Regions from separate parts of the Cupriavidus sp. 86D6 genome, predicted to be linked through region 1. Evidence: predicted binding sites of a transcription regulator. Region 1 holds the regulator's gene; each other region holds the start of a gene.
What was found. The regulator FNR, encoded in region 1, switches genes on or off when oxygen is low (the NO sensors DNR and NnrR bind a similar motif). The targets are predictions, from matches to a motif close to TTGATNNNNATCAA.
Positions count from the first base shown of each region.

Region 2: the regulator FNR is predicted to act here: its motif matches at 3,141-3,154, upstream of cyoA (ubiquinol oxidase subunit II).
Region 3: the regulator FNR is predicted to act here: its motif matches at 5,458-5,471, upstream of AC3G88_RS26535 (MBL fold metallo-hydrolase RNA specificity domain-containing protein).
Region 4: the regulator FNR is predicted to act here: its motif matches at 5,497-5,510, upstream of hemN (oxygen-independent coproporphyrinogen III oxidase).

Region 1 is NZ_JBYPSB010000001.1:997,900-1,005,709, reverse strand. It holds gene rluB (23S rRNA pseudouridine(2605) synthase RluB) at 1-5, opposite strand, end outside; gene scpB (SMC-Scp complex subunit ScpB) at 34-954, opposite strand; gene AC3G88_RS04610 (sulfite exporter TauE/SafE family protein) at 1,507-2,274, opposite strand; gene fnr (fumarate/nitrate reduction transcriptional regulator Fnr) at 2,360-3,085, shown strand; gene AC3G88_RS04600 (hypothetical protein) at 3,169-3,414, opposite strand; gene AC3G88_RS04595 (hypothetical protein) at 3,411-3,620, opposite strand; gene ccoG (cytochrome c oxidase accessory protein CcoG) at 3,668-5,158, opposite strand; gene ccoP (cytochrome-c oxidase, cbb3-type subunit III) at 5,220-6,146, opposite strand; gene AC3G88_RS04580 (cbb3-type cytochrome oxidase subunit 3) at 6,152-6,310, opposite strand; gene ccoO (cytochrome-c oxidase, cbb3-type subunit II) at 6,315-7,010, opposite strand; gene ccoN (cytochrome-c oxidase, cbb3-type subunit I) at 7,032-7,810, opposite strand, start outside.
Region 2 is NZ_JBYPSB010000015.1:39,966-47,775, reverse strand. It holds gene AC3G88_RS24335 (VOC family protein) at 1-82, opposite strand, end outside; gene AC3G88_RS24330 (carbonic anhydrase) at 79-726, opposite strand; gene cynR (transcriptional regulator CynR) at 831-1,736, shown strand; gene AC3G88_RS24320 (MFS transporter) at 1,702-3,024, opposite strand; gene cyoA (ubiquinol oxidase subunit II) at 3,172-4,230, shown strand; gene cyoB (cytochrome o ubiquinol oxidase subunit I) at 4,318-6,321, shown strand; gene cyoC (cytochrome o ubiquinol oxidase subunit III) at 6,314-6,970, shown strand; gene cyoD (cytochrome o ubiquinol oxidase subunit IV) at 6,967-7,398, shown strand; gene AC3G88_RS24295 (methyl-accepting chemotaxis protein) at 7,450-7,810, opposite strand, start outside.
Region 3 is NZ_JBYPSB010000019.1:20,604-28,413, forward strand. It holds gene AC3G88_RS26515 (zinc-dependent alcohol dehydrogenase family protein) at 1-845, shown strand, start outside; gene AC3G88_RS26520 (BON domain-containing protein) at 871-1,527, opposite strand; gene AC3G88_RS26525 (helix-turn-helix domain-containing protein) at 1,993-2,571, shown strand; partial or broken gene AC3G88_RS26530 (zinc-binding dehydrogenase) at 2,649-3,590, shown strand; gene AC3G88_RS26535 (MBL fold metallo-hydrolase RNA specificity domain-containing protein) at 3,996-5,354, opposite strand; gene AC3G88_RS26540 (thymidine phosphorylase family protein) at 5,599-7,104, shown strand.
Region 4 is NZ_JBYPSB010000006.1:359,422-367,231, reverse strand. It holds gene AC3G88_RS17190 (Panacea domain-containing protein) at 1-228, shown strand, start outside; gene AC3G88_RS17185 (hypothetical protein) at 237-614, shown strand; gene AC3G88_RS17180 (RtcB family protein) at 649-1,875, opposite strand; gene AC3G88_RS17175 (hypothetical protein) at 2,057-2,392, shown strand; tRNA gene AC3G88_RS17170 (tRNA-Arg) at 2,551-2,626, opposite strand; gene AC3G88_RS17165 (c-type cytochrome) at 2,948-3,841, shown strand; gene hemN (oxygen-independent coproporphyrinogen III oxidase) at 3,965-5,434, opposite strand; gene AC3G88_RS17155 (ABC transporter substrate-binding protein) at 5,680-6,849, shown strand; gene AC3G88_RS17150 (ATP-binding protein) at 6,871-7,810, opposite strand, start outside.

The DNA.
Region 1 (7,810 bases):
GACAAAGTATTCACTATCGATGTTGCATGTTGTTCAGTTGGACACACGCTCGTCGTCGTCCTCGGTCGAGAACGGCATATCGCCATTCCGGTCCGCAGGGTCGGCGGGCGCCGCTTCGGGCGCCCCGGTGTCCATGTGGAAGCCGTTGGCATGAGCCACCGGCGCGTCTTCCTGCCCGTCGTCTTCAGGCATCCGGGCGGCGCTGATATCGTCTTCGGAGGCATCGCCGTCGGCGACTTCCTCGCTGGGGGCGGCAGGCCCCGCTTCGTGTTGCTGTCCCGCCTCGACAGGCCCGGCGCCCACCTCCGGCCCGGCGGCCTCGACGGTCAACGCGGCTGCCGGTTCGGCAAACGCTTCCTCGTCGCCGGCAGGCGGGTTAGCCGTGGCGATTTCTTCAAAATCGATGGCCTGCTGCTCCAGGAGCGCCGCTTGCGCCTGCGCCTGGGCATCCTCCAGCGGGGGCAGTTCGTCCAGCGAACGCAGGCCAAGGTCATCCAGGAACGCCTTGGTCGTCGCGTACAAGGCGGGACGACCGGGCACGTCGCGATGGCCGATGACTTCGATCCAGCTGCGATCCTCGAGTTTCTTGATCACGTCCGTGCTGACCGTCACGCCCCGGATTTCCTCGATATCGCCACGGGTGACAGGCTGGCGATACGCGATGATCGCCAGGGTCTCCATGACCGCACGCGAGTACTTGGGGGGCTTTTCCGGATTCAGCCGGTCGAGAAATTCCCGCATCTCGGGGCGGCTCTGGAAGCGCCAGCCGCTGGCCAGCGCCACGAGTTCGACCCCGCGCGGCTGCCAGTCCTGCCGCAGTTCCTCGAGCAGCACTCGGATCGTGTCGGCACCGACGTCGTCGGCAAACAACCGTCGCAGATCGCCAACGCGCAGCGGCTCCTGCGCACAGATCAGCGCGGTCTCGAGGACGATCTTCGCCTCTTGGGTATTCATGTGATTGCGTGCAGCCTGTCTTTGCACCTGCCCCCGGACGAATCCCGGAGCACTGGAGATTGCAGATACAGCGAGGCCGAAGCCGCCGCCATTTCATCGCGCAGCCAGCTCGCCTGCCTAATGCAGCGCAGCCGTGCGCACCTCGTTCTTTTGCATCGAAATGCCGGGTCGATCCGGCAGGAGATCGTCCGGCGCTGGCCAGTTTCACCAGTCAACGGACCTCTTGCGTCGCGCCTTCTCCCTTCGGGGCGGACATTCGCCAGGGCCACCAGATGGCCAAGACGGCAAGAAACAAAACGGTATCGGCTCAGGCAACCCTGCCCTGACCGGCGCCATTTCCCAACCGCAGCCGGTCTTTTAACCAGATCTTTTGAACCGGATGGACTGTTGAGACGTTCTCGGCGCACCGGAGTGGCCAAAAACCCTGGGCACGCTCCCCAGATCAGGAATGCGGCCCCAGCGGCGCCCCGAGCAATGGTGCGGCGCGATACCGTGGTTCCGTCGATTGTATGGCATTCCCGGCCCCGCCCGCAACCCGCCCTTGTGGCCGATTCAGAACACCACGCAAAAGCCGTGTTGGGCCAGCGTGTCCGGGAGCCAGATCGACCGGGCCACGCCGAGCACGCCGAAGCCGATCACCAGCAGCCCCGACGCGACCCGCACCACAGGTTTGCGCGAGAGTTGCCGCAGGTACCCCGACAGCCCGGAGATCACCAGCAGGTTGGGCAGCGTGCCGAGCCCGAACGCGCCCATCACCAGCGCGCCCGACACCGCGTTGCCTGCCAGCAGTGCCAGCGCCAATGCGCCATAGATCATTCCGCAAGGCACCAGCCCCCAGGCCAGACCCATACCGTATCGGCGCAACAGCGGCGTTGCGCGACGCTCGCCACGTAGCCGCACCGGCAGTCGGGCGGTCATGGCCCGCGCACGCTGCACCACGTGCACGGCGGCCAGAGAGGCGAGCCGCTCGATCCAGTCGGAACGCATCACGCGTCCACGCAACAGCCACACACCGGTGAGTACCAGCATCATGCTGCCCCCGGCATAAAGCCATCGCTGCAATGGCAGATACTCCTGCCGCCACGCCGTCGCACCGACAGCACCCATCACCGCACCCAGCAGCATGTATGTCGTGATGCGGCCTGCATGCATGATGCACAGCGCAGTCCACCACTGACGAGCGGTACGGTGTATGACAATTGCCACATCGCGGTGCTGTTTCTGCTCCGCGGCAATAGCAATTCCTCCACACATGGCCGCGCAATGCATGCCACCGAGCAATGCCATCAGAAAAACGCTTAAAAGCACACCAAAAGGCAACTGTTCCTCGCTTCTGCGTCACATGACGCTGTAAAATGCCTGCATCGCGCCCTCGCTGCAAGCGCATTCATAACGAGCACTTCAATTGTTGACTTCCATTCCCGTCACCGAGATGTCGCCCCGTTGCTCAACGTGTGCCATGGGCCAGCTTTGCCTGCCCGTGGGCATGTCGCAACAAGACCTGGCGAAGATGGACACGCTCGTGCAGGAACGCGTGCGTGTTCACAAGGGCGAAACGCTTTACCGGATGGGCGAACCGCTCAATGCGGTCTACGCCATTCGCTTTGGCACACTGAAGACGCACGTCACGATGGAAGACGGGCGCACACAGATCACGGGCTTCCATCTGCCCGGTGAAGTCATCGGCCTCGATGGCCTCAGCGAGATGCAGCACGCCTCCGACGCCACCGCGCTGGAAGACGCCGAAGTCTGCGTCGTACGCTACGACGACCTGCAATCGCTGTCGAGCATCCTTCCCTCGCTGCAAGGCCAGTTCCTGCGCCTGATGAGCAAGGAAATCTCGCAGGACCAGGTCATGCTGATCACGCTCGGATCGATGCGCGCCGAAGAACGTTTGGCTGCGTTTCTCGTCAACATGTCCGAGCGTCTGTCGGCGCGCGGTTATTCGTCCACCGAGTTCGTGCTGCGCATGAGCCGCGAGGAAATCGGCAGCTACCTGGGCCTGAAACTCGAGACCGTCAGCCGCCTGTTCTCGCGCTTTGCCGAAGCAGGCCTGATCCAGATTCGTCAGCGACATGTGAAGCTCGTCGATATGGCAGGCATCAAGCAGGTGTACAGCCGGTCCTGCTGAAAGCCAGGGCCACGCATCACGACAAAGGCCGCGCCGGAGCCATCCAGCGCGGCCTTTCTGTTTGCAGCGCCTGTTCTGCATTGCTATTCGAGTTCATCGGTGTCGCTGAGCTTCACCGGCATCGTGTACAGCGTGAGCCCGCTGGACAACGCGCAGAACAACCACGCGACCAGGAAGCCAACGGTGTAGATCGCCTGCCGGGAAGCTTCTACCGGTTGTCCGAAGAAGCTGAGGTCTCCGGGATCCACCACCGAGAACACCACCGCCGTGGCCGCACCGCCCATCAGAAACGCCGGCCATAGCACCCACATCAGCCAGCGCAGTCTCATGGGCGCCTCGCAGCGGGTTCAGCGCGATCGGCACCGGCCTTCTCGACCACTAGTCCGTGGCGCGTGGCATCGTTCACCGGCACATCGGCATGGGTGTTTGCCAGCCAGATCGTGATACCGCAAGCGACCATCGCCAGCAGCGGACCACTCATCAAAATCCAGGGCCATGGCTCCCTGTACCAGGGCTTTGCGGGGTGTTGGGTCATTGCGCTCTCCTATTGGCATTCGTCCCGGCTCACCATCCGTGACAGCATCACAGATCGCGAGGCACGATGAAACTCGTGCTTTGCCGGATATCCACTTTCCGATCGGTTTCGGTCTCGGCGGTGACCGTCACCTCGATCTTGTGCGTACCCTGCTTCGCATCGTCGATCGGCACACGAATCCGGATCGGCAGCAGCCGGTTCGACGTGGGCGACAGCGATTCCGCGCCATGGTCGTACTCCACGACCATGCCCTGCAACGCGTCGCTCTGCGCCTGCACGTGAAACTTCATCGGCGCCTCGGTGGCGTTGATCAGTTGCAGCCGGTACACGTTTTCGATCCAGCGCCCTTCCACTTCGCGCCCGAGCGCGCCACGATCGCGAATGATGTCGACCTTGAGCGGCGCGCGCATGGCCAGCGATGTGACGAAGCCTGCCGTCAAGGCGAGCCAGATCGCCGTGTAGACAATCGTGCGCGGACGCATCAGCCGCTTGCGGGCGTCCGATGCCGACAGCTTCTTGCGCATCGCGTTTTCCGATGTGTACCGGATCAACCCGCGCGGATACTCCATCTTGTCCATGACCTGGTCGCAGGCGTCGATGCACGCGCCGCAGCCGATGCACTCGTACTGCAGGCCGTCGCGGATGTCGATCCCGGTCGGACACACCTGTACGCAGATGCTGCAGTTCACGCAGTCGCCCAGGCCAGCCGCGTGGTGGTCCGCCTTGCGCGACCGGCTGCCGCGCGGTTCGCCACGGCCCACGTCATAGGTCACGACGTAGGTGTCGCGGTCCACCATCACGCTCTGGAAGCGCGCGTACGGGCACATGTACTTGCACACCTGCTCGCGCATGAACCCGGCGTTGCCCCACGTGGCAAACGCATAGAACAGCATCCAGAACGCCTGCCACGGACCGAGGGTCCAGTGCAGGACCTCGCCGCCCAGTTCGCGGATCGGTGCGAAATAGCCGATGAACGTAAAGCCCGTCCACAGCGCGATCAGGATCCACAGCGCGTGCTTGGTCGCCTTGAGACGAATCTTGCGCAGGCTCCACGGATCGCCGTCCAGCCGGATGCGGGCGATGCGGTCACCCTCCACCCGGCGCTCGATCCACATGAAGATCTCGGTATAGACGGTCTGTGGGCACGCGTACCCGCAGAACAACCGTCCGGCGATGGCCGTGAACAGGAACAGTGCCAGCGCCGAGATGACCAGCAGCACCGCCAGGTAGATCACGTCCTGCGGCCACAGCACAAGGCCGAAGATGTAGAACTTGCGGGCGCCGAGATCGAACAGGACGGCTTGCCGGTCGTTCCATTGCAGCCACGGCGTGCCGTAGTAGACCAGTTGCGTGAGGATGACCAGCCAGACCCGCCAGCTCGAAAAAGCGCCCGTGACCGAGCGCGGGTAGATTTTGCGCCGGACTTCGTACAGGGCCTCTTCGGTGGCGTCGGCCGCCGGCTTTGGCGGCGGTGCGGGCCGCCAGGCGGCCTCGCTTGATTCGCGTGTAGTGGGGGGAGATTCCAGGGGCGCGCTCATTGTTCAGCCCTCATGCCCCCGGTCCGGATGGCGTGGCCTCCGGACCCCGGGGGACGGTTTGTCATTGCCCTGTGGATGCGGCGTTCGCGTTGCTGTTCGACAGGCCCCAGACGTATGCCGTCAGCATGCGAATCCGTTCGGGCGTCAGGATTTCCTCATGAGCCGGCATATGGCCGTTGTGCCCCTTCAGGATGGCCTCGACGATCACGCCCTCCGAACTGCCATACAGCCACACGTTGTCGGACAGGTTGGGCGCGCCAAGTGCCTGGTTGCCCTTGCCGCTCGCGCCATGGCAGGCCGCGCAGGTGGACTTGAACGTGCTTTCGCCGCGCGACGCCCGGATCGGGTCGTAGGTCAGCCCCGACAGCGACCGCACATACTGCGCCGTATCGCCGGCCAGCTTGGCATCGATCGTGCCGGCAAACGGCGGCATCACGCCGTTGCGGCCCTTCGCGATCGTTTGCTGGATCGTGTCGGGATCACCGCCATACAGCCAGTCGTTGTCGGTCAGGTTCGGGAAGCCGCGGCTGCCGCGCGCGTCCGAGCCATGGCACTGGGCGCAGTAGTTCAGAAACAGGCGCTGGCCGATTTCGCGCGCATCGGGGTCCGCGGCCACCTGCTTGACATCCATCTTCAGGTACTTGGCGTAGATCTCGTGCTGCATCTTCTCGGCCGCTTCCCGATGCGCGGCAAGTTCGCCCTGCGTCGAGAACTTCAGCACGCCGGCGTAGGTGCCCAGGCCCGGATAGAGCACCAGGTATGCCACGCTGAAGACGCAGGCCAGCAGGAACATCCACATCCACCAGCGCGGCAGCGGATGGTTCAGTTCGCGCAGGTCGCCGTCCCAGACGTGACCGGTGTCGTCGGTGGTACTGATGCCCTTCGGCATCTTCCGTTGCGAAAACAGCAGCCATACGCACCAGACAATACCAATGAGCGCGATGGCCGTGATGTAGTAGCCCCAGAAATCGGAAATGAAATCGCTCATGGTTACTAGTTCCGGCTTGGATTGTTATGTTCGTCCGGCAAGGCAAACGGCAGCATCGCCGATTCCTCGTTGGCAGCCTTGCGGCCCGCCGACCACGCCCACCAGCAGATGGCCAGGAACGTCAGCATCGACAGGACGGTGGCAATGGAAGTCACGATCACCATGGCGTTACTCCTTGGCGGGTGCGGCCGTCTCGGCCGCGGGCGCTGCCGCGGCGGGCGCGGGGGCCGTATCCAGACGGACATTGCGACGGTTCAGGCCCAGACCCTGCAGGTACGCGACCATGGCGTCCTCTTCGGTCTTGCCCACCAGCTCTTCCGGTGCGCCAGCGATGTCGGCATCGGTATAGGGCACGCCCAGACGCTGCAGCGCACGCATGCGGGCCTGGACCGAATCGGTCGGCAGCGGCGTCTTTTCGAGCCACGGATACGACGGCATCACCGATTCGGGCACCACGTCGCGCGGATTGCGCAGGTGAATGCGCTGCCAGTCGTCGGAATACCGGCCGCCCACGCGGGCCAGGTCGGGGCCCGTACGCTTCGAACCCCACAGGAACGGGTGGTCATACACCGACTCCCCCGCCGTGGAGAAATGGCCATAACGCTCGGTTTCGGCCTGGAGCGTGCGCACCTGCTGCGAATGGCACCCCACGCAGCCTTCACGGATATAGATGTCACGCCCCATCAGCCGCAACGGCGAATACGGCGTGATGCCCGGATCGGGCTGGGTGGTGGAGTGCTGGAAAAACAGCGGCACGATCTGCACCAGACCGGCAATGCTGACCACGATGATTGTCGCGATGATCAGCCAGCCGACGTTCTTTTCCAGCGTCTCGTGCCTGAAAAATCCTTGATTCTGAGACATTGTTTGCGTCCTCGGCTCTGGTCAGTGGGCGGAAGCCGGCAGGCTGGCCGGAATCGGCGCGTCCACGGCCGGCTTGCCGGCGATGGTGCGGAACACGTTGTAGGCCATGATGAACATGCCACCCAGGAAGCACAGGCCACCGGCCAGTCGGATCAGGTAGAACGGATACTTGGCCTTGACCGCTTCCACGAACGCGTAGGTCAGCGTGCCGTCCGGCTGCGTGGCGCGCCACATCAGGCCTTCCATCACACCGGCGATCCACATCGAGGCGATATAGAGCACCACGCCAATCGTGGCCACCCAGAAGTGCAGTTCGATCAGGCGCGTGCTGTACATCTGCTTTTCGCCGAACAGGCGCGGGATCAGGTAGTAGAGCGAGCCAATCGAGATCATCGCGACCCAGCCCAGCGCGCCCGAATGGACGTGGCCGATCGTCCAGTCCGTGTAGTGCGACAGCGCGTTCACGGTCTTGATCGACATCATCGAGCCCTCGAACGTGGCCATGCCGTAGAACGACAGCGCCACCACCAGGAACTTGAGGATCGGGTCAGTACGCAGCTTGTGCCACGCGCCGGACATGGTCATGATGCCGTTGATCATGCCGCCCCACGACGGCGCGAGCAGGATTAGCGAGAACACCATGCCCAGCGACTGTGCCCAGTCGGGCAGCGCGGTGTATTGCAGATGGTGCGGGCCGGCCCACATGTAGGTGAAATTGAGCGCCCAGAAGTGGACGATCGACAGGCGATACGAATAGATCGGCCGCTCGGCCTGCTTCGGGATGAAGTAGTACATCATCC
Region 2 (7,810 bases), on a different contig from region 1:
GACCGAAGATGTCGTGGTAGAAGCGGCGCGCGGCGGCCGGGTCGGCGGCCGCGACATTGGCGACGATGCGCTTCACCTTCATGCGGCCATCTCCGTCGCGTTGACGTCCGGATGCTCGGCCAGCGGCACGAACCGGCCGGACTTGCCGTCCAGCGCATCGATCGCGCCGGTGCCAATGTCGTAGTACCAGCCGTGCAGCGTAATGCGCCGCTCGGCCAGCGCCTGGGCCACGCACGGGTGGGTGCGCAGATGGGCCAGCTGCTCGATCACGTTCTGGCGCACCATGTCCGCCACGCGCTCGGCGTCCGATGCATGTAGCCGTGCCAGGCTGATCTTGCGGGCCCCTGCGGCATGTTCGAGCCATTCGGCCACGGACGGCATATGGTCCAGGCACTGGCACATGGCCACCGCCGTCATCGCACCGCAGTTCGAATGGCCGCAGATCACGATATCGCGCACCCTGAGGCCCGCCACCGCGTATTCCACGCTGGCCGATACGCCACCGGGCTGCACCGCATAGGCGGGTACGATATTGCCAGCGTTGCGGATCACGAACAGCTTGCCGGGCTCGCTCTGCGTCAGCAGTGCCGGCTCCACGCGGCTGTCCGAACAGGCGATGAACAGCGTGCTGGGACTCTGCTGCGTGGCCAGCTCCTGGAACAGCGCGGAGCGCTTCGGAAACTCCTCGCGCTGGAATTTGAGAATGCCTTGAATCAGGTCTTTCACGATAATCCCCCCATTTGAGCCGCTAGCATGTCGAATCTCGTGCCATTGGTCAAAGACGGGATTATTATGCCTACCATTGGCAATACCAATACCTGACCCTCTCCATGCTGCTGCGCCACGTTCGCTACTTCCTGGCTGTTGCCGACGCCGGCAACTTCACGCGCGCCGCCGAGACGCTGCACGTCTCTCAGCCCACGCTCTCGCAACAGATCCGCCAGCTCGAAGACACCCTGGGCGCGCCGCTGTTCGACCGCAGCGGCCGCGCCGTACGGCTGACCGACGCGGGGCAGGCCTACTACGTGCACGCGCGGCGGGCGCTGCAGGACCTGGAAGCCGGGCAGCGCGCCATCCACGACGTGGGCGAGCTGACGCGCGGCAACCTGCGCCTGGCCATGACGCCGACGTTCACGCCCTACCTGGTGGTGCCGTTGATCGTGGCGTTCAATGGGAAGTATCCAAACATCACGCTCAGCCTGCGCGAAATGCCGCAGGAACGCGTGGAACCGCTGCTGGCCGATGACGACATCGACATCGGCATCGCCTTCGACGACATCCACCTGCCGGATCTGGAAGCCACGCCGCTGATCGAGGAACCGCTCGCCTACATGGTGGGCGCGTCGCACCCGCTGGCACGGCGTCGCGCCGCGCTGGACGCAGAGGCGCTGGCTGGCGAATCGATGGCCATGCTGACGCGGGAATTTGCCACGCGCGGCTATATCGCGCGCTACTTTGGCGGCCTGGGTATCGAGCCGCGCATCACGTTCGAAGCCAACTCGGTGAGCGCCGTGCTGGATGCGGTACGCAGCGGCCGCCACGCCACGGTGCTGCCGGCCGCCATCGCCGCCGGCCATGCGGACCTGCGCATCCTGAAGCTGGAACGCCCGCTGCCGCCACGGCACGCGGCGCTGCTGCAAAGAAAAGGCGCGTACCGCACAGCCGCGGCACGCGCCTTCGTCGATTTTGCGTTGAGCGAATTCAAGCGTCGTCGGGCGTCCCCAGCGCGCGATTGATGCGCAGCGCGATCAGCGTAGCCACCACCCCCGACAGCAGATACAGCGTCACGGCCACCAGACCAAACAGCGACGACAGCCCCAGCGCCACCAATGGTGCAAACGCGGCGCCGAACAGCCAGCCGAAATCCGTGGTCAGCGCGGCCCCGGTATAGCGGAACTTGGTGTCGAAGTTGGACGTGACCACGCCGGCCGCTTGCCCATACGACAGCCCGAGCAGGCCGAATCCGACCAGAATGAAGGTGTCCTGGCCCGATGCGCCGCCATCCAGCAGCCATGGCGCCGCCAGGCTGAAAATGCCGATCAGCACCGCCATCGTCGCCAGCGTGGTGCGCCGGCCGATGCGGTCGGCCAGCCAGCCGGAGATCAGCGTGCCAATGAAGGCAATGGCCGCGCCGACGATCTGGATCGCCAGCACGTCGCTGATCGCCTGCGTCTTGTGCAGGCTGACCCAGGACAGCGGAAACACCGTGACCAGGTGGAACAGTGCATAGCTGGCCAGCGACGCAAACGCACCGAGGAAGATGTTGAAGCCCTGCGCGTTCACCATCTGCAGCGTGCTGATGGGCTCCAGTTCGTCTTCCTCCAGCAGCCGCGTGTACTCGTGCGTGACCACCAGCCGCAGCCGCGCGAACAGCGCCACCACGTTGATGGCGAACGCCACGTAGAACGGATAGCGCCAGCCCCAGTCGATGAATTCGGGCGGGGTCAGGCTGACATAGAGGAACAGGAACAGCCCGCCCGCCACCAGGAACCCGGTCGGCGCGCCGAGTTGCCCCACCATCGCATACCAGCCCCGCTTGTTCTCGGGCGCGTTGAGCGCCAGCAGCGAGGGCAGGCCGTCCCACGAACCGCCGAACGCAATGCCTTGCAGGAAGCGGAACAGCGCCAGCAGATAGATGGCAGTACTGCCAATCGACGCGTACGCGGGCAGGAATGCGATGCCCACCGTGGCCGTGCCCAGCAGGAACAGCGACGCCGTCAGCTTGACGCCGCGCCCCCAGCGCCGCTGCACGCGCATGAACAGCGCCGTTCCAAACGGGCGTCCGACAAACGCGAACGAGAAGATGGCAAAGCTGTAGAGCAGCCCGGCCAGTTCGCTGGCAAACGGAAAGTAGACCGTGGGAAAAACCAGGACCGAGGCGATGCCGTAGGTGAAGAAATCGAAGTACTCGGAAGCGCGGCCAATCACCACGCCTGTGGCGATTTCGGCAGGTGCCACGTCATGGTGGCCGGGCGCCGGAGGTGCAGTCGGCGACGCGCGGTGCTGGTGGGACAGACTGGCCATCGTGGAGTCTCCATCGAGTGCGGAAGGAATGTCGTACTGCACTTAAAGTCCCGCAGTAACAAGAATAGCGCCTAAACTGCCATTGGAAATCGAAAGATTGCGGCGTCTGTCAGCCGTCGACGTTAATCAAACGCCACTTCCAACACCATGCCACGCTTCGAAGCTGCAGTGCCGACGTTTCGTGTGACGGGAAAGATGCTTTTGCGAAGTGCCGCAATCGCCATGCTGCTGGGCCTTGCGGGATGTAGCAACGCCGTGCTGTTGTCGCCCTCCGGCGACATGGCGGTGCGGCAGCGTGACCTGATCATCATCGCCACCTGCCTGATGCTGCTGATCATCGTGCCGGTGATATGCCTGACCTTGCTGTTTGCGTGGCGATATCGCGAAAGCGCCAAGGACGCGCCCTACAACCCCGAGTGGGATCATTCCACCGTGCTGGAACTGGCCATCTGGGCCGCGCCGCTGCTGATCATCATCGCGCTGGGCGCGGTCACCTGGGTCAGCACCCACCAGCTTGATCCCTACCGTCCGCTGACCCGCCTCGACGAGCGCCGCCCGGTGGCGGCCGACGTCAAGCCGCTCACCGTGGAAGTGGTGGCGATGGACTGGAAATGGCTGTTCCTGTATCCCGAGCAAGGCATTGCCACGGTCAACGAACTGGCCGCGCCGGTTGACCGGCCCATTGCGTTCCGGATCACCGCCACCTCGGTCATGAACACGTTCTTCGTGCCATCGCTGGCCGGCATGGTCTACGCGATGCCGGGCATGCAGACCCAGTTGCATGCGGTGATCAACAAGGCCGGCGTCTACGAAGGCATGTCGGCCAACTACAGCGGGGCGGGCTTCTCGCACATGCGCTTCAAGTTCCACGGCATGTCCAACGAGGATTTCGACCGCTGGGTGCAGCAGGCGAAATCGTCGGGCACGCCGCTGTCGAAGGACACCTATCTGAAGCTGGCCAAGCCCAGCGAGAGCGACCCGGTGCAACGCTATGCCAGTGTCGACCCCAACCTCTACAAGCTGATCCTGAACCGCTGCGTGGAGGGCGGGACATGCATGGCGGACACCATGGCACAGAACCAGAACCGCAACCGTGCCAGGTTCGATCCGACCGCGGAAATCTGCACCGCGAGCAACACACCGGACGTGGCGCCGGTGTTCGCGCCAGATGCCGCGCTCAATGACGGCAGGCAGGTGTTGCGCTGAGGCGCAACCCGGTTCCACCCCTTCACGAATCAGATTTCGCCAATCATCATTGGCCAGCATTGGTCAATACAGGCCCAGGTGACAACCATGCCCGAGCGTTCAGAACTCGCCAACATGATCTTTGGCCGCCTGTCGTGGGAATCCATCCCGCTGCACGAGCCCATCCTCATCGGAACCTTTGCCGTCGTCGTCCTGGGCGGCATTGCCCTGGTGGCACTGCTGACCTACTACCGCGTGTGGGGGTACCTCTGGCACGAATGGTTCACCAGCATCGACCACAAGAAGATCGGCATCATGTACATCGTGCTGGGCATCGTGATGCTGCTGCGCGGCTTTGCCGATGCGGTGATGATGCGGTTGCAGCAGGCCGTGGCGTTCGGCGACAACCTCGGCTACCTGCCGCCGCACCACTATGACCAGATCTTCACCGCACATGGCGTGATCATGATCTTCTTCGTGGCCATGCCGCTGGTCACGGGGCTGATGAACTTCGTGGTGCCGCTGCAGATCGGCGCGCGCGACGTGGCCTTTCCGTTCCTGAACAACTTCAGCTTCTGGATGACCACCGGCGGCGCCATCCTGGTGATGATGTCGCTGTTCGTCGGCGAGTTCGCGCGCACGGGCTGGCTCGCGTATCCGCCGCTGTCCGGCATCCTGCACAGTCCGGATGTGGGCGTCGACTACTACATATGGGCGTTGCAGGTGGCGGGGGTCGGGACGTTGTTATCCGGGATCAACCTGCTCGTCACCATCGTCAAAATGCGCGCGCCGGGCATGACGCTGATGCGCATGCCGATCTTCACCTGGACGTCGCTGTGCACCAACGTGCTGATCATCGCGGCGTTTCCGGTGCTGACCGCCGCCCTGGCGCTGCTGTCGATGGACCGCTACGTCGGCACCAACTTCTTCACCGCGGACCAGGGCGGCAGCGCCATGCTGTACGTGAACCTGATCTGGATCTGGGGCCACCCCGAGGTCTACATCCTGGTGCTGCCGGTGTTCGGCATCTACTCGGAGGTCACGGCCACGTTCTGCCGCAAGCGCCTGTTCGGCTACGCGTCGATGGTGTACGCCACCGTGGTGATTACCGTGCTGTCGTACCTGGTGTGGCTGCACCACTTCTTCACCATGGGGTCGGGCGCCAGCGTGAACTCGTTCTTCGGGATCACGACGATGATCATTTCGATTCCCACCGGGGCGAAGATCTTCAACTGGCTGTTCACGATGTACCACGGCAAGATCAAGTTCGAGGCGCCGATGCTGTGGACGGTTGGCTTCATGGTCACGTTTGTGATCGGCGGCATGACAGGCGTGCTGCTGGCGGTGCCGCCGGCCGACTTCGTGCTGCACAACAGCCTGTTCCTGATCGCCCACTTCCACAACGTGATCATCGGCGGCGTGCTGTTCGGGCTGATGGCCGGCATCTACTACTGGTTTCCGAAGGCGTTCGGCTACCGGCTGGTGGCGTCGTGGGGCAAGGCATCGTTCTGGTTCTGGCTCACCGGCTTCTACTTCGCGTTCATGCCGCTGTACTGGCTGGGCCTGCTCGGCGTGACGCGCCGGGTGAACCATTTCGAGGATCCGTCGCTGCAGATCTGGTTCCTGATCGCCGCGTTCGGCGCGTTCCTGATCGCCTGCGGCATTGCCTGCTTCATCATTCAGCTGGTGGTCAGCTTCATGCGCCGCGAGGAACTGCGCGACACCACCGGCGACCCCTGGGACGGCCGCACGCTGGAATGGTCCACCTCGTCGCCGCCGCCGCAGTACAACTTCGCGTTCACGCCGGTGGTGCATGACACCGATGCCTGGTGGCAGATGAAGCAGTACGGCTACAAGCGGCCGATGGAGGGCTTCATCCCGATCCACATGCCCAAGAACACCGCGGCGGGAATCGTTCTGGCCGCGCTGTGCACGCTGATGGGCTTTGCGCTGATCTGGCACATCTGGTGGCTGGCGGCCGTGTCGTTCGCGGCCACGATCATCGCGGCAATCATCCATACCTTCAACTACAAGCGCGACTACTACATCCCGACCGAAGACGTGGTCCGTACCGAAGCGGCACGCACCCAACTGATGACTGGCCATGGCTGATACGACCCTTCCCCTCCACGCGCACAGCACCTCGGCGGCGGATGACGCACCGCCGGGCGGCTACCAGTTCTATCTGACCGAGGAGCACCACCCGCAAAACGGCACGCTGCTGGGGTTCTGGCTCTATCTGATGAGCGACTGCCTGATTTTCGCCTGCCTGTTCGCCGCCTATGGCGTGCTGGGGCGCGAATACGCCGGCGGGCCCACCGGCGCCGAGCTGTTCGAGCTGCCGCTGGTTGCGCTGAACACGTCGTTCCTGCTCCTGTCGTCGATCACATATGGCTTTGCCATGCTGCAGATGCAGCAGAACCGTGTGGCGGGGACGCAGATCTGGCTGGCCATCACGGGCGTGTTCGGCGCGGCGTTCCTGTTCGTCGAACTGTACGAGTTCGCGCACCTGATCCACGAGGGCGCCGGCCCCACGCGCAGCGCGTTCCTGACGTCGTTCTTCTCGCTGGTCGGCACGCACGGGCTGCACGTGACGTTCGGCATGGTGTGGCTGATCGTGCTGATGCTGCAGGTGGGCCGCCATGGCCTGATCACGGCCAACAAGCGGCGGCTGATGTGCCTGTCGATGTTCTGGCACTTTCTGGACGTCGTCTGGATCGGCGTCTTTACCTTTGTCTACCTGATGGGAACGCTGCCATGAGCGCGCAAGACCACGCGATGAACGGCCACGACCACGGCCACGGCCATCACGAAGAAGACATCGGGCCTCACGCCACGCTGGGCGGCTACCTGACGGGCTTCGTGCTGTCGGTGTTCCTGACGGCGGTGCCGTTCTGGCTGGTGATGGGGAAGGTGTTCGACAAGTCGTCAACCACGGCCGTGGTGATCCTGCTGATCGGCGCGGTACAGATCGTCGTCCACATGATCTACTTCCTGCACATGAACGCGAAGTCCGAGGGCGGCTGGAACATGCTGTCGCTGATGTTCACGCTGACGCTGGTGGTGATCACGCTGTCAGGCTCGCTGTGGGTCATGTTCCACCTGAACAGCAACATGATGCCGCAGATGGAGCACGCCCGCGAGGCCGCGCAGTCGGGCGGCACGATCGTGCCGCCCAGGACGAAGTAACGGCTGCCAGGCCTGAAGCGCGGTGTGGAACCACGCTTCGGGCCTTCGGCTTCAGGCGGCCAGGCGGAAGGTCGCCACGGCTTCCTTGAGCCGCTGGGCCTGCTCTTCGAGCGAGCCGGCGGCTGCCGCGGCCTGTTCCACCAGCGCGGCGTTCTGCTGCGTCACGGTGTCCATCTGCGTGACGGCCTGGTTCACCTGCTCGATGCCTGCGCTCTGCTCGGCCGACGCCGCGCTGATTTCGCCCATGATGTCGGTCACGCGCTTCACGGCGCTGACAATCTCTTCCATGGTCTGACCCGCCTGGGCGACCAGCTCCGATCCGCGCTCGACGCGATCGGCCGAATCCCCGATCAGCGACTTGATTTCCTTGGCTGCCGTGGCGCTGCGCTGCGCCAGGCTGCGCACCTCGCCG
Region 3 (7,810 bases), on a different contig from region 1:
GAGACCTTCCTCATCCGAAGCCGGCGCTGATTCCGGGGCACGAGATCGTGGGTCGCGTCGAAAAGATGGGCGAAGGCGCGGCCGGAGTGGCGCTCGGTGACCGGGTGGGCGTGCCGTGGCTCGGCCATACCTGCGGCGTCTGCCGCTTCTGCGCCTGCGGGCGCGAGAACCTGTGCGATGCGCCGCTGTTCCACGGATATACGTGCGATGGAGGCTACGCGGAATACATGCTGGCTGACGCGCGCTACTGCTTCCCGATTCCCGACGCTTACGATGACGCGCACGCCGCGCCGTTGCTGTGCGCAGGCCTGATCGGCTATCGCACTTTACGCATGGCGGGTGAAGGCCAGCGCCTCGGCATCTATGGCTTTGGTGCGGCCGCGCACATTGTCACGCAGATTGCCGTGGCTCAAGGCCGCACGGTCTACGCCATGACACGGCCTGGCGACTCGGCGGCGCAGGCGCTGGCCACGCAAGTGGGCGCGGCTTGGGTGGGCAGCAGCCTGGACCCACCCCCAACCGTGCTGGATGCTGCACTTATCTTCGCGCCCGACGGTACACTGGTGCCGGCAGCGCTAGGTGCCACGGATAAAGGTGGCGTCGTCGTATGCGGTGGCATCCACATGAGCGATATTCCGTCGTTTCCGTATCGCCAGCTTTGGGAAGAGCGTCGCATCGTGTCCGTAGCCAATCTCACGCGGCAAGATGGCATTGGACTCATGCAGGTGGCCGCGCGCCTGCCGATCCAAGTGCACACCACAGTCTATCCGTTGCGCGATGCCGGCAAGGCGCTGGCCGACATGCGCGCCGGACGGCTTGCCGGTGCTGCCGTCCTGCGCATTTGATCGCGTGCCAGGCCCCACCGCGACGCTACTGCGGCAGCATCTGGATATCGTCCACCACCTTCATCACGCCCGGTGCAATCCACGCGGCGTTGAAAGCTGCCTGCCGCTCAGCCATCGACGTCACATGCCCCGACAGCGTGACCACGCCATCTTTGACGATGACCTTCACATGCCGCGCATCGCGGGCCGCCTGGCGTCGCATGGCATCTTCGATGCGCTGCTGCACATCTGGCGCGCTGGTGCGGGGCCTCAGCACGATCTGGTTCACGACGCCGCGTACGCCGTTAAGCGGCCGCACTGTATCGACCGCTGTACGACGCTGGTAATCCCAGTCCACTTCCCCCGAGAGAGTGACCATGCCCCGCTCAACTGCCACGCCAAGCTGCCCAACTGGCACGACGGAATTCCACATCAGCACGTTTTCGATAGCCCAGGCGATATCACTGTCGGTCCGCACGGTATCACCAGGCAACACCACGTCCAATTCCACGGCAACCGCCCGCAATCCCTGCACACGCTGCGCGGCCTGCTCCGCGAGATGCTTGGCATGGAATGACCGCAAATGTCCAGTGAGTGTGACAATGCCATCCTTGACCTGCACACCCACCTCGCGCTCGTCGACTTCCGGATCCCAGGCCAGTTCGTCAAGCACGTCTTGCTTCAGTTGAGAATCGCTTTTCATTTGCAACGCCTCCTTTTTTCGCCCGTCCGCATATCGCGTGTTGGGAACTTTAGGCGCATTACGTTGGGCGGCTTTGCTCTGGCGCAAGGCCTGCGCCCAGCGCGCACTCGTCTGCAAGCGCCTGTCAGATTTTCCTGACGCGCGCCCAGCGCAATCTGACCCGCCTCTCAGTCACCGCTGATTTCGGCCTGAGCGGCCGTGGCCAATACTCCAGGAAAATCGGGAGATACCGAATACCGACGCCGGTAGGTAGCCAGCGCGACCAGCAAAGGGGATGATATGCAGCAACAGGTGATACAGTTGCGCACGGCCGTGCCAATGCCCTACCCAGAAGCCTACGCGCCAGCGCAGGTCATGGCTCTGACACCCAGATGCGCCCATTGCAGCCTGAGGCCTCTCTGCCTGGCGGCGGGACTCGATGACGACGACCTGCCCCAGCTTGGATCGGTCATCGGACAGTGGCGCATGGTGCATCGTGGAGACTACCTGTTCCGCGTCGGCGACAGGTTCCAGTGCCTATATACGCTGCGCTCTGGATCGTTCAAGACGGTGGCGGGCCACGAGGAGGGTGTCGAGCATGTCACGGCCTACCTATTGCCGGGCGACATGCTGGGGCTGGGTGCTATCTCTGGCGAGCACTGCGACTGCGATGCCATTGCACTGGAAGACAGCACAGTGTGCGTGATCCCGTTCTCGCCGCTTGAACTGCTTTGCCGCGACATGCGCGGCGTGCAGCGTCAGTTGCACAAGCTGCTCAGCCAGGAGATTGTGCGCGAATCCCGCCAGACCACGCTGCTGTCTGGCATGCCTTCGGAGCGTCGCGTCGCTGCCTTCCTGCTCAACATCTCGCGGCGCCTGCGCGCCAGGGGCTACGCGGCGCATGCGTTCACACTACGGATGACGCGCGAGGAAATTGGCAGCTACCTCGGCATCAAGCTGGAAACGGTCAGTCGCACGTTCTCCCGCTTCCAACGCGAGGGGCTGATCCGCGTGGACGGCAAGCAAATTGAGATTTTCGATCTCGACGCGCTGGCGCAGGTCTGAGTTGTACGGCGAAGACAACCCACGTTGGCACGCGCCGCACCGCGACGCGCCGCCGGCATTTGTCCTCGGAGCAAGTCATGGCGACGATGCAAGCAGCAGTCTTTGGTAAGCCCGGCGTGATCGAGTTGCAAGAGAAACCCCATTCCTGACGTGGGCCCCGGCGGCGCATTGGGGCGGGTTACCACCACGACAATCTGCGGCACCGACATCCATACCCTGAAGGGCGAGCACCCACGGGCGTCGGGATTGACGATTGGCCACGAGCCGGTTGGCATCATGCCAGACTGGGCAGCGGCGTCACGGGCTACCAGGAAGGCCAGCGCGTGATCGCCGGTGCAATCTGCCCGAGCTTTCATTCCTGGTGCCCGATGCCCAAGCGAATTTGGCCCCGATTCCGGCAGGCCTGACCGACGAACAGGTGCTGATGCGCTCGGACATCATGCCCACCGGATTCGCAGGCGCCGAGCGCGCCAACATCCGCATCGGCGACGTCGTTGCCATCTTCGCGCAGGGCTCGATCGGGGTGTGCGCAACCGTTGGGCGCGCCTGCGCAGCGCTTCCACCATCATCTTCGTAGACGGATTGGACGACCGCCTGGCCATCTCGCGGCAACTGGGCGCCGACGTCACACTGAACTTCCATCAGCGCGACGTCGTGGGAGATATTTTGAAGCTCACCGGCGGCCGGGGCGTGGACGCCTCTATCGAGGCGCTGGGCACGCAGGCTGCGCTACGCGTGCTGAAGCCCGGTGGCACGCTGTCCAGCCTTGACGTCTATTCGACCGATCCGGGAATTCCGCTGGGTGCGTTTGCCGCTGGCTTGGGCGACCACCGCATCGTCACGTCGCTGTGTCCCGGCGGCAAGGAACGGATGCGCAGGCTGATGAACGTGATAGAAACAGCGCGCGCCGACCTGTCCGCGCTGGTGACTCATCACTACAAGCTAACCGGCGTTGTCGAGGCTTACGACCCCTTGGTCATCAGCGCGATGGCGTGCTGAAGGTGTCGATCACGCCCTGAGTCGGCGACAGCGGCCCATGTTTGGTCTTCTTGATCGTGCTCGCTTTCTATATTGAACCAAGACTTGCACAAAGCCATCGACATAGTTGATGCCTTAGAGTCCGTTGAAAAAAATGGGAGACGAACATGAAGATGCCGATCCGTCGACGGTAGCGTCGCAGTGGATGCTTCGGCGCTTGGGGGGCGCCACGGGGGCGTTGCCGGCAGCAGACCACGTCACCCGAGCCGGATTCCGCCGCCCCGACCGATAGCAACGACCTGTTCATGCGCGTCTGCAACTGCGACCTGCGCGCCTACCCGCAACGCACCGGCAGGGGCTACAGCCAGGGCTTCGTACTCGTGCGCGACTGCGCGCCGCCCAGTCCGGTGTGGCACATCGAAACCGTATCGCCTAGTGTTTTTGCCCTACTCCAGCGAATACTTCTGCCGGTATTCTGGCATTGTGACCCGCCATTTCAGCTCGTGTTCGATGCGCTGGCGCAACGCGTCGCTGGCCACCGGCTCGCCATGCACGACGAACGTCTGACGTGGCGGGCGCTCGAATCCCTTCAGCCAGCTCATCACTTCTTCGGCATCGGCGTGGGCTGACAGGTTCTCGATCTGCGCCACTTCGGCGCCGATGTCAATGTCCTTGCCATGCAGCCGGATTTGCCTGGCGCCACTGCAAAGGCGGGCGCCGCGCGTGCCGGGTGCCTGGAATCCGGACAGCAGGATGGTGTTGCGCGGGTCCATGCCGAACGCTTCCAGGTGGTGCACCACGCGGCCACCGGTGGCCATGCCGCTTCCTGCCAGGATGATCTTCGGACTGCGATCTGCGTTCAGGCGTACAGACGCCTCAGTACTGGTTACGGGGCGCGCCATGTCGCAAGCGCCCGCACAGCTTGCCTCGTCGACGCGCAGCTCCGACACATGCCGGGCAAAGATCGTCGTTGCCGCGATAGCCATAGGGCTGTTCAAATAGACGGGTACGTCCGGCAGCCGGCGCAGTTGCCTGAGCCGGTACAGGCAATACAGCAATGATTGCGCGCGACCTACGGCGAAAGTCGGGATCACGAGCGTGCCGCCCCTGTCGATCGTGCGGCTGACGATATCGCCCAGCGCGTCGACGGGATCGACGTCGGGATGGCGCCGGTCGCCGTACGTGGATTCCACGAACAGCCAGTCGGCATGCTTCAGGAAGACGGGCGCGCGCATCACCGGATCGTTCAGGCGCCCAAGATCGCCTGAGAACACTAGCCGCTGCCCATCCACGTGCAAGGTGACACTGGCAGCGCCGATAATATGTCCGGCGTGACTAAACTCTGCATCGATGCCCGCGCTCACCGGCACGCGCGTGTCGAATCGCACCGCCTCCAGGCGATGCACCGCGCGCTCAGCATCGGCGCGCGTATACAGCGGCATCGCCGGATCGTGACGCGAGAAGCCTTTTCGGTTTGCATACGCCGCGTCTTCCTCGGCCAGCGCCGCGCAGTCGGGTAGCAGTACGCCGCACAATTGCGCGGTCCCCAGAGTGCAGTACACGCGCCCTCGGAATCCGTTGCGGATCAGCAGGGGCAGATAGCCACTGTGATCGATGTGCGCGTGGGTCAGCACCACCGCGTGCAAGCTGGCGGGATCGACCGGCAGCGCATCCCAGTTGCGCAGGCGCAAGGCTTTGAATCCTTGAAACAGGCCGCAATCCACCATCACGCGGATGCGTCCAATGTCCACGACGTACTTGGAGCCCGTCACCGTATCGGTGGCGCCTAGACATTGCACTTTCATCGATATCCCCTTGTTCATGCTGCGCCATCGCTGACCGGATGCTTTGCGGTGCGCACAGCGCGCAACAGCATTTTTCAGGATGGATCGCACGCCGGGCGGTAGCTTGATTTTCATCAACGTTCGGGCACTTCATTCCTGCGCCGCGCGCCCCCAGCGGCGATGGCTGTCGTCCATGCCCTACAGACAGCTCAGCACATCCTGATTTCATTGACGGTGCTCGGCGTCCATACTGGGATGACTGTTGATGCTGCCCTCCCCCGTCATGCTGGTATTCAAGCCGCTCGGTATCGACACGTGGCAAGAGCACGTGATTTACCTCCACCCCGACTGTCCGGTGTGCGGGGCCGAAGGTTTTTCGGCGCAGGCGCGCGTGCAGGTGCGAATTGGTGCGCGCACGCTGATCGCCACGCTGAACTTGGTGGGCGCCCCACTGCTGCATACTCACCAGGCCAGTCTTTCGGCGAGTGCTGCAGGCGAACTATGTGCGCGTGAAGGCGATGCCATCGAGGTCACGCACGCGCCGGCCTTGGAATCGCTGCGCGCAGTCCGCGCCAAGATTCATGGCCTGGCTATTGACGACGCACAACTGGCTGGCATCGTCGAGGACATTGCAGGAGAGCGTTACACGGAAATGCAGATCGCAGCCTTCCTTGCAGCCTGCGCGGGCGGCAGGATGAACGAGCAGGAAGTCATCGGCTTGACTCGCGCGATGATCGGCACGGGGGAGCAATTGCGTTGGGACTGCGAGGTGGTGGCTGACAAGCATTGCGTGGGCGGGCTGCCCGGCAATCGCACCACGCCAATCATCGTGGCAATTGTGGCCGCCGCCGGGCTAACGATTCCCAAAACCTCGTCACGCGCGATCACGTCTCCAGCGGGCACGGCGGACACCATGGAAACCCTGACGCGAGTGACACTGGACGTGCACGAACTGCGGCGCGTGGTGGAGCGCACGGGCGCCGCGCTTGCGTGGGGCGGCGCACTGAACCTGAGTCCGTCCGACGACGTGATGATTCGTGTGGAACGTGCCCTAGATATCGACAGCGACGCCCAGTTGATTGCGTCGATCCTGTCGAAGAAGGTGGCAGCCGGGGCCACGCATGTACTAATCGATGTCCCCGTGGGCCCCACGGCTAAGGTGCGTTCCGAGGCCGACCTGTTGCGCCTGGAGTCTTTCATGCAACGCGTGGCGGCGGCGTTCGGACTGCAAGTGATGATGGTGCATACCGACGGCTCCCAGCCGGTTGGCCGTGGCATCGGTCCGGCGTTGGAGGCCCACGACGTGTTGGCCGTGTTGCGACGCGACACCCACGCGCCCGCCGACCTACGGCGTCGCGCGCTACTGCTTTCCGGATTACTGCTTGAGTTCTGCGGGGCGGCCAGGCCCGGCGATGGCCAGGCCAAAGCCGAGCAGATCCTGAACTCCGGCGCCGCTTGGGCCAGGTTCCAGTCCGTTTGCGAGGCGCAGGGTGGGCTGATGGTGCCGGGCGAGGCGCTGTTCCGGCGCGACGTGCTGGCGCAAATTGGTGGCACAGTCGCCACCATCGACAACCGTCGCCTGGCGCGCACCGCCAAGCTGGCGGGAGCGCCGCGCCACCAAGTAGCCGGCATCGCGATGCGCGCTCGGCTGGGCGACATCGTGTCGGGGGGCGATCCCCTTTTCACTATCCATGCGCAGGCGTCAGGAGAACTCGATTACGCCTCCGCCTATGCACTCGCCAATCCTGCCTTCGGCGTGAATCCGGGCTGACTATGCGCCACGAGAAAGGGCGCACGGTGCCGGAGCCAGCCTGAATTGCGGCGAAACCGCGTTCGATCGACCCCATCACGCCCGATTTCTGCCGTTGGCAGCAATCTAGCTGATCGACAGAGATAGGGCGGAAGTCGTCTCGGAACCGGTAAGCCCTGGCCCAGGTAGGCCGAGGGCCGAGCTGGCCACGAGGCGAGATGCGCCTGATCGACCATTTGCCGCGCAGCGCGAGCTGGTGGCCGGCTTCCACGCTAGTGGCCACGCCGCTGCCGCGATTGCCGTTGGCCAGCTTGGTCGCCAGCGTTGACGAACGGATGTCAGTGTCTAGGGCAGCCCCCAATTCATTGGCGGCCTAGTTCGACTTGCAATAGCTCCGGACTTAGCATCGTATGTTATTGCTCGGCTTCTCCAGGCCGTACGATGAAAGAGTTCCTGTATGCCTTGCACAGGTACGTTGTCATCTAGCGGTCCGGCTTCCAATGACTGACTTGCAAGGCGAGCAGCCTTTGCGTCAAGGCTGCGGCACGTCGCGCATCATCTTTCAGCCTTTTCGCGGTCACTTGTACCAAATTGTGAAACATTGATCTACAGCAACTGCCTCCTTCAACCAAGCGCTACCTTTCAACAGAGTCGCGCTTCTGCGCAGCGCACACAATTACTGAGCGTTCGTCGCACAGAGAGTGTGCGCAGGAACAAAGTCTACCGA
Region 4 (7,810 bases), on a different contig from region 1:
GGCGCGCCAGTTGTCGATTTTGATCCGCATGAGATCGCTCTCATGGATTGGGTTGCCGACATGTATGGTCGCCTTGACGGAATTTCCCTGGCCGGCGCCATGCATCATCCAGGAACACCCTGGCGTATCACGCGTGACGAAATAGGGAAGAACGGGCCCATTTCCAATAACCTGCTTGCCCATTTCTATAGGCAGATCTTGCGCAAAGGCCGGCATCACGCGCTGTGAGGCCCAGGATGAACGACGAAGCCATGAGGATCTCCGCATTCCCTCAGGATCTTGAGTTTGACGGAGGCGAAACGGACGGTGCTCCAGCGGGCTATCCGGAAGAGCATGGACTGATGGGTCCCGGCGACCTGGCGCATGACGGGCGTGTCCGGGAGCACAAACGCCACCAATCATTCCGCGACCAGGTCAACTGCGCGATGATCGGCATGTTCTGGATCCTCTGCACAGCCCTGGCGGGCGGCATCGTCGTCTATAGCTGGCATTTGATGACCCCGCTGCTATGGCACTTTCTTGATGACTCGCAGCAGGTGCGCTTGCAGACCTTGCTGGCGCCGGCCGTGCTATCGAGTTCGCTGACCGGGTACGTCAGCCGACGCATTGAATAGGACGGTGCGACGTCTGCCGGCCGCCCTGCCCCACCTACCCCTTCACGCACACCACCTGCCGCAGCGTGTGGACGACTTCGACCAGGCTGCTCTGGGCGGCCATGACGGCGTCGATGTCCTTGTAGGCCATCGGAATCTCGTCGATCACGGCTGCGTCCTTGCGGCATTCCACGTGCGCGGTGGCCTGGACCTGGTCTGCCACGGTATAGCGGCGCCTGGCCTCGTTGCGGCTCATGGTCCGGCCGGCGCCGTGGCTGCAGGAGCAGAAGCTCTCGGCGTTCCCGAGCCCGCGCACGATGAAACTCCTTGCGCCCATCGACCCCGGGATGATGCCAAGCTGTCCCTTCTGGGCCGAGACCGCGCCCTTGCGCGTCACGAAGACATCGGCGCCAAAGTGGCGCTCCTTCTGCACATAGTTGTGGTGGCAGTTCACTGCGTGTTCATCCATCGCGAATGGCTTGCCGATAACAGCCCGCGCCGCCTCGACCACGGCGGCCATCATCACTTCACGATTGCGGCGCGCGTATTCCTGCGCCCAGCCCACGGCCTCGACGTAGTCGTCGAAATGCGCGCTGCCTTCTTCGAAGTACGCCAGGTCACGATCGGGCAGGTTGGCAATGTGGTGCCGCATGTCCTGCTGCGCCAGTTCGATAAACTGCGTGCCGATGGCATTGCCCACGCCACGTGACCCGCTATGGAGCATGAACCAGACCGTGTCGCTTTCGTCGAGGCAGACTTCGATGAAGTGATTGCCCGTGCCGAGCGTTCCCAGATGGACATGGTTGTTCGTCCGCGCGAGCTTTGGGTACTTCTGGCAGATTCGCCCGAAGCCCGGCATCAGCGTCTTCCACATTTCGTCCACGTGGTGGGGCGGACGATCCCCCCAGGCACCGGGATCCCGCCGTCCCGGCGACCGGCCGTGCGGCACCGCGCGTTCGATGGCGCTGCGCAGCCGGTGCAATGAATCGGGCAGGTCCGCCGCCTTGAGCGTCGTGCGCGCAGCCATCATGCCGCAGCCAATATCGACCCCGACCGCCGCCGGGATAATGGCTCCCTGGGTAGGAATGACCGTCCCTATCGTCGATCCCTTACCCAGATGTACGTCCGGCATCACGGCCAGATGGCGGAACACGAAGGGCATGCGCGCCGTGTTCTGCAACTGCCGCCGGGCATCTTCCTCGACGGGCACGCCAACCGTCCACATCTTGACTGGCTTGCCGTTGGCCAGCGCCATCACCTGGTAGTCGGTCGTTTTACTCATCGTGGCTCCTGTCTCTGTCCCATTTTCTGTCCCGGTCTCGATGCGCGGTGCATCGATTCCCCTGTTCATTGGGCCTGCCGCTTGCCGGGCCGTTCCGCATCCGGGCCTTCCGCCCAATATCCAGCGCCCCCGCCCTGGTGCTAGAACGGAAACTCGGCGCCGACAGATTGAAGGGGATGCCATGAAACGCCTGCCATTGATCCTTGCCCTCTGGACGGCCCTACTCCTTGGCGGCTGCTATTACGGCTATCCGCCCGCGCCAGGGCCGGGACCGACCAGCTTCGACCGCTCGTTCTACGCGGCGGCCGACGCCATGCGCGATCAGGGTGTGGCGGTGCAGACGCAGGAGCCCAGCACCGGCAATATCACCGGCTACTACGGCAGCACCCCCGTGGCGGCCATGATCCGGCAGCAGTCGGATGGCAGCGTGCGCGTGGAATTCCAGGCCGCCGATTCCCGCGACCCGGGGCTGGTCAACCGGATCACGCAAAGCTATCAGCGGCGAATGGGGCGGTAAAGGAATGCGGGCATTTCAAGGAAATCGGCACCGCGCGTGACAGATGTTCTGTTCGCACCGCCACCAGAAAAGGCCGGATTCTTGGCACGAAGCCGATGGCACCAGCCATCTCGGGCTTCAGCGGGGACGTTTGGCGAAGTGCCAGCGATCAGTCAGATTGGCGCGCCCGGCTGGGATCGAACCAGCAACCCCTGCCTTCGGAGGGCAGTACTCTATCCATTGAGCTACGGGCGCGATGTGAGCTGCGGTGACAACGGCGAGTGCCGTCGTCGGAAAGTCGCATAGGATACCCGACTTGTCCGTGGCCGTCCATGCGGGATGCGCCGGGGGCCGCCGAACCCGGGTTTTCACAGGTCTCTGAGCCGTCGCTTTTGGCCCCCGGGGCCGAGTCTTGGGTCTATAATCGGCAGCTATTTGCGTCGTACCAGAGACGTAGCGGGGCAGGAGACGCCCCGGACGCGAAGACCGACAGATTCATCCCCGAAGACAGGGCCAGACAAGCAAGCCGCCCCCACGTGCTGTGCAATAGGTTTCCCGCAAAATCGAGAGTTCTGTATGAGTGACGTCCATCAAAACGACCACCACGAGTCGCCAATCAAGACCCCTAAGCAGCTTGTAGCTGTTGTGATCGCCGCCTTTCTGGTGCCGATCATCGTCATCATCCTGCTGGTCAATTTTGTCGGACATGGCACCCGCGAGGGCGCCGGCTCCACCCAGAGCGTGGAGGCGGTGAACACCCGTATCGCGCCGGTAGCGTCACTCGAAATCAAGGATCCCAATGCCCCGCGCGTCTTCAAGACGGGCGAGCAGGTCTACAAGGAAGTTTGCGCCGCGTGCCACGCCACGGGCGCGGCCGGTGCGCCGAAGTACGGCACGGCCGGTGACTGGACGGCCCGGATCGGCCAGGGCTTTGATGGGCTGATGAAGTCGGTGCTGAACGGCAAGGGCGCGATGCCCGCCCGCGCCGGCACGTCGCCGGACGATCTCAGCGATTACGAACTGGCCCGCGCCGTGGTCTACATGGCCGATGCCGGCGGTGCCAAGTTCCCCGAGCCGGCTGCTCCGGCCCAGGGTGCCACCGCCCAGGCTGCGGCCTCGGCGCCGGAGTCGGCTGCAGCACCGGCCGCCGCGGCGCCCGCACCTGCGGCAGCCCCTGCTCCGGCAGCCGCAGCACCGGCTGCACCCGCCGCTGCCCCGGCTGCGGCGTCGGCCGACACGGGCAAGAAGGTCTACGAACAGGTTTGCGCCGCCTGCCACGCTGCCGGCGTGGCCGGTGCGCCGAAGTTCGGCGACAAGGCTGCCTGGGCGCCGCGCCTCAAGGAAGGCATGGACGTGGTTCACAACTACGCGCTCAAGGGCAAGGGTGTGATGCCGCCCAAGGGTGGCTACGCCGGTCCGGATGCGGACGTGATTGCCGCATCCGACTACATGGCCAACGCAGCCAAATAAGCGTCCAGCCCGCTCCAGACCTGGTCCGACAGGTCCGACAGGTCCGACCGACGGGGCCTGCGCCCAGCAAAAAAGCCCTCGAATCTGTCGCGGGCTTTTTCGTTTCTGGCGTTGCCGCCGCGGCTAGACCACGCGCGAATAGCGCACCAGCGGAATCGCCTGGGCATCGTTGGCGGCGCTGTGCGCCGGTCGCGGGCGCGCAGCGTCGTCGCGCAGGTAGCGGTCGAAGACCATGGCCACGCGGCGTACCAGCAGGCGTCCCAGTTCGGTAATGTCGATGCGGGCCCGCGCGCGGCGTACCAGGTGGTCCTCCGCCAGCCTGTCCAGGTCGGCCAGCTCGGCGGCGAAGGTGGTGGCGAAGTCGATGCCGTAGGTCTTTTCCACCTCGGCAATGTCCAGCGTGCCATTGCACATCAGCGCGCCGATGATGGCCTTGCGCAGATGATCGTCGGCGGACATCTCGAAACCGCGCACCACGGGCAGGCGCCCGGCATCGATCGCGGCGTAGTAGTCGTCCGTGGTGCGGGCGTTCTGCACATAGTGTCCGGCCACGGCGCCGATGGCCGAGACGCCAAGGCCGATCTGGTCGTAGCCGGCGTGCGTGGCATAGCCCTGGAAATTGCGTTGCAGCCGGCCTTCGCGCTGGGCGATCGCCAGGTCGTCGTCGGGCAGCGCAAAGTGGTCCATGCCGATATAGACGTAGCCGGCGGCGGTCAGCCGTTCGATCGTCGACACCAGGATGTCGAGCTTCTCGGCCGCTGGCGGCAGTGTTGCGGCATCGATACGGCGTTGCGGCTTGAACACGTGCGGCAGGTGGGCGTAGCTGTACACCGACAGCCGGTTGGGCCGCAGCGCCAGCACCTTTTCGATGGTCTTGCCAAAGCGCGCGGTGGTCTGGTGCGGCAGGCCGTAGATCAGGTCCACGCTGACCGACTGGAATCCCAGGCGCCGCGCCGCCCGCACCACGGCGCGCGTGTCTTCGTATGACTGCACCCGGTGCACGGCTTCCTGCACCTCTTGGTCGAAATCCTGCACGCCCAGGCTGATACGGTTGAAGCCGAGCTCGGCCAGCAGGTCCATGCGTTCGTCGGTGACGCGGCGCGGATCGATCTCGATCGAATGTTCGCCCTCCGGCAGCAGCACGAAATGCGTGTGCAGCGCCGCCATGACCCGGCGCATTTCATCGGGGTCGAGGAAGGTCGGCGTGCCACCGCCCCAGTGCGACTGCATCACGGCGCGTCGCTCGCCCAGACGCCCGGCGACCATCGCCATTTCGCGCGACAGGTAGTCGACATACTGCGCGCTGCGGCTGTGGTCCTTGGTGATGATCTTGTTGCAGCCGCAGTAGTAGCAGATGTTTTCGCAGAACGGGATATGGAGATACAGCGACAGCGGGGCCGGCGAATCGGCGCGGCACGCCTGCAGCGCCGTCTGGTAGCCGGCGTCGCCCACTTCATGGTGGAAGCGGTCGGCGGTGGGATAGGAGGTATAGCGGGGGCCGTTGCCGTCGATGCGGCCTGCCAGGCTGCGGAAATCGGCAAGCGCGCGGCGGTCGAAAGCCGTGCCGGCGGCGTCTGGAATGGGGGCGGACATGCGGAGACTCGATTTGTGGGCGGAATGACAATCGATGCTATGCCTCGCCCGGTGCATCAACCTTGATGCGCATCAAGATCATGGCGACCCTACACCTGCCAGCCCCGCCAACGGGGGGCCTCATGTCGGGCAAAAGTCACGGAAGCGTCATGAACGGCCGATAGTCTCTGGCCCGGCTCGCCAAGTATCAAGTCCAGCCGCACTCGCTTTCCGCAGCACATCCTGTCCATCCGACTCTCACTGCCATGCGCCCAGCCTTGCCGCAGTCGCCCCCCGCGTGTCCGCCCGCTTCGACAGGCCGCCGCCGCGCCTTGCAGAGGCTCGGCGCCCTGACGTCCGCCGCCGTGCTGCCCGCGATGGCGCAGCCGGCTGGCCAGCTTCTGCGCCGCCAGCTTGTGGTGGGCCACCTGGTGGACCGCGTGGGGCCGCAGGCCGATCAGGCGCGGGACTATCTGGCCGGCGCCAAGGTGATGTTTGATGCCTTCAATGCGTCGCCGGCCGGCAACGGCGGCCTGCGCATCGTTCACGTGGTGCGCGATGCGGACGCCTCGAACCCGCGCGCCGCCGCACAGGCCGTGGCCCTGGCCGACAACGAACGTGCCGAGGTACTGTTCGGGCCTGGCGACAGCCTGCTGCCCACGCTGGCGGGCTCGGCCGACCTGACGCGGCGCGGGGTGCAGATCGTCGCGCCGCTGTCGGGGCTGGCGCTGAGCGCCGACAACGTGTGGTTCACGCGCGCCGACTATCAGGCCGAACTCGATGCCGCCGTGCATCAGCTGCGCAGCTACGGGCTGACCGGCATCGCGCTGGCGGTGTCGCCCGACTTCGCGGCCGGCACGCTTGGTGTCGGCACCCCGTGGCTGGCGCGCCTGGAAAAGGACATCTCGACGCGCGCCGTGGCGCTGACTGGCAATTTCGACGACAGCGCACGGCGCATTGCCGCGGCCCGGCCGGGCGCAGTGATCGTCGCGGGCGACACGCTGGCCTATGGCAGCCTGGGCCGCGCACTGGCGGCGCAAAACTGGTACGGGTTTCTGGTAGGCCTTTCGGCGGTCAGTCCGTCGGCGGCGCGCGAGATCCTGGGCGCCGGCTACGCGGGCGGCATGGTCGTGACGCAGATTGCACCGGGGCCGCAGGAATCGACGCTGCGCGTCGTCAAGGAGCACGTGGCCCGCATGAAGCAGTACCTGGACGAGCCGCCCTCGCCTGCCACGCTGGCCGGCTATATCAGTGCGGCCTGGCTGGTGCGCGCGGCCACCGGCATGAAGGCGTCGGGCACGGCGGAACTGCGGCGCGCGCTGCAGGCCCGCATCGACGTCGGGGACTTCACGCTGGACTTCACGCGTGGCCTGCGCGGGTCGCAGTACGTGCAGCTGGCGGCGATCGGCAAGAGCGGCCTGCCGCAGCGCGCCTGAGCTGGGGCTGGATCGCTTCGATCAGGCGCGCGGCAGTGTGATGCTGACCCGCAGCCCGCCCTCCGCCCGGTTGGTCAGCTTCAGTTCGCCACCGTGGCGCGCCACGATATCGGCGGCGATCGACAGGCCCATGCCCACGCCGCCGGTGGCGCGGCTGCGCGACGACTCCAACCGATAGAACGGCTCCAGCACGCGCTGCAGTTCGGCCGGCGGAATGCCGGGACCGTTGTCGCAGACATCGATCGAGACGCGCTCGGGGCTGTCGGTGAGGATGATGTGCGCGGCGCCGCCATAGCGGTGGGCGTTTTCCACCAGATTCACCACGGCGCGCCGCAGTTCGGCCGGATAGGCCAGCAGCGGCGCCGCTTCGCCAGACAGGCGCACGTCCTGCCCGATTTCCTGGGCGTCGTCGACCACCGCCTGCAGCAGCGCCACCATGTCCACTCGCTGGCGCGGGCCGGTGCCGTCGTCGCGTTCGCGCAGGTAATACAGTGTGGCGTCGATCAGGCCATTCATCTCGGCCAGGTCCTGACGCAGGCGATAGCGTACGTCGTTGTCCTCGATGCGCTCGATACGCAGGCTCATGCGCGTCAGCGGCGTGCGCAGGTCATGCGACACCGCCGCCAGGAAGCGCGACTGCTGCGCCAGCTGGGTGCGGATGCGCTGCTGCATCAGGTTCAGCGCGTGCGTGGCGTCGCGCGCTTCGGCGGGGCCGGTGTCTTCGTCCAGCGGCGGTGCATGGACGTCCTGCGCCAGACGGTTGGCGCCGCTGGCCAGTTGCTGCACCGGCCGCGCCAGCAGGCGAGCGCCCACCCACGAAGCGATCAGGATGGCCGCAAGCTGGAAGATCAGGCCCAGGTGCGGCGGCCAGATGCCACGGATATGAAATCCCTTCGGCGGCCCGGGGGGACGGTCGAATGGCCGGCGTTCGCCGAACGCTTCGGGGCGCAGCGGCGGGCCA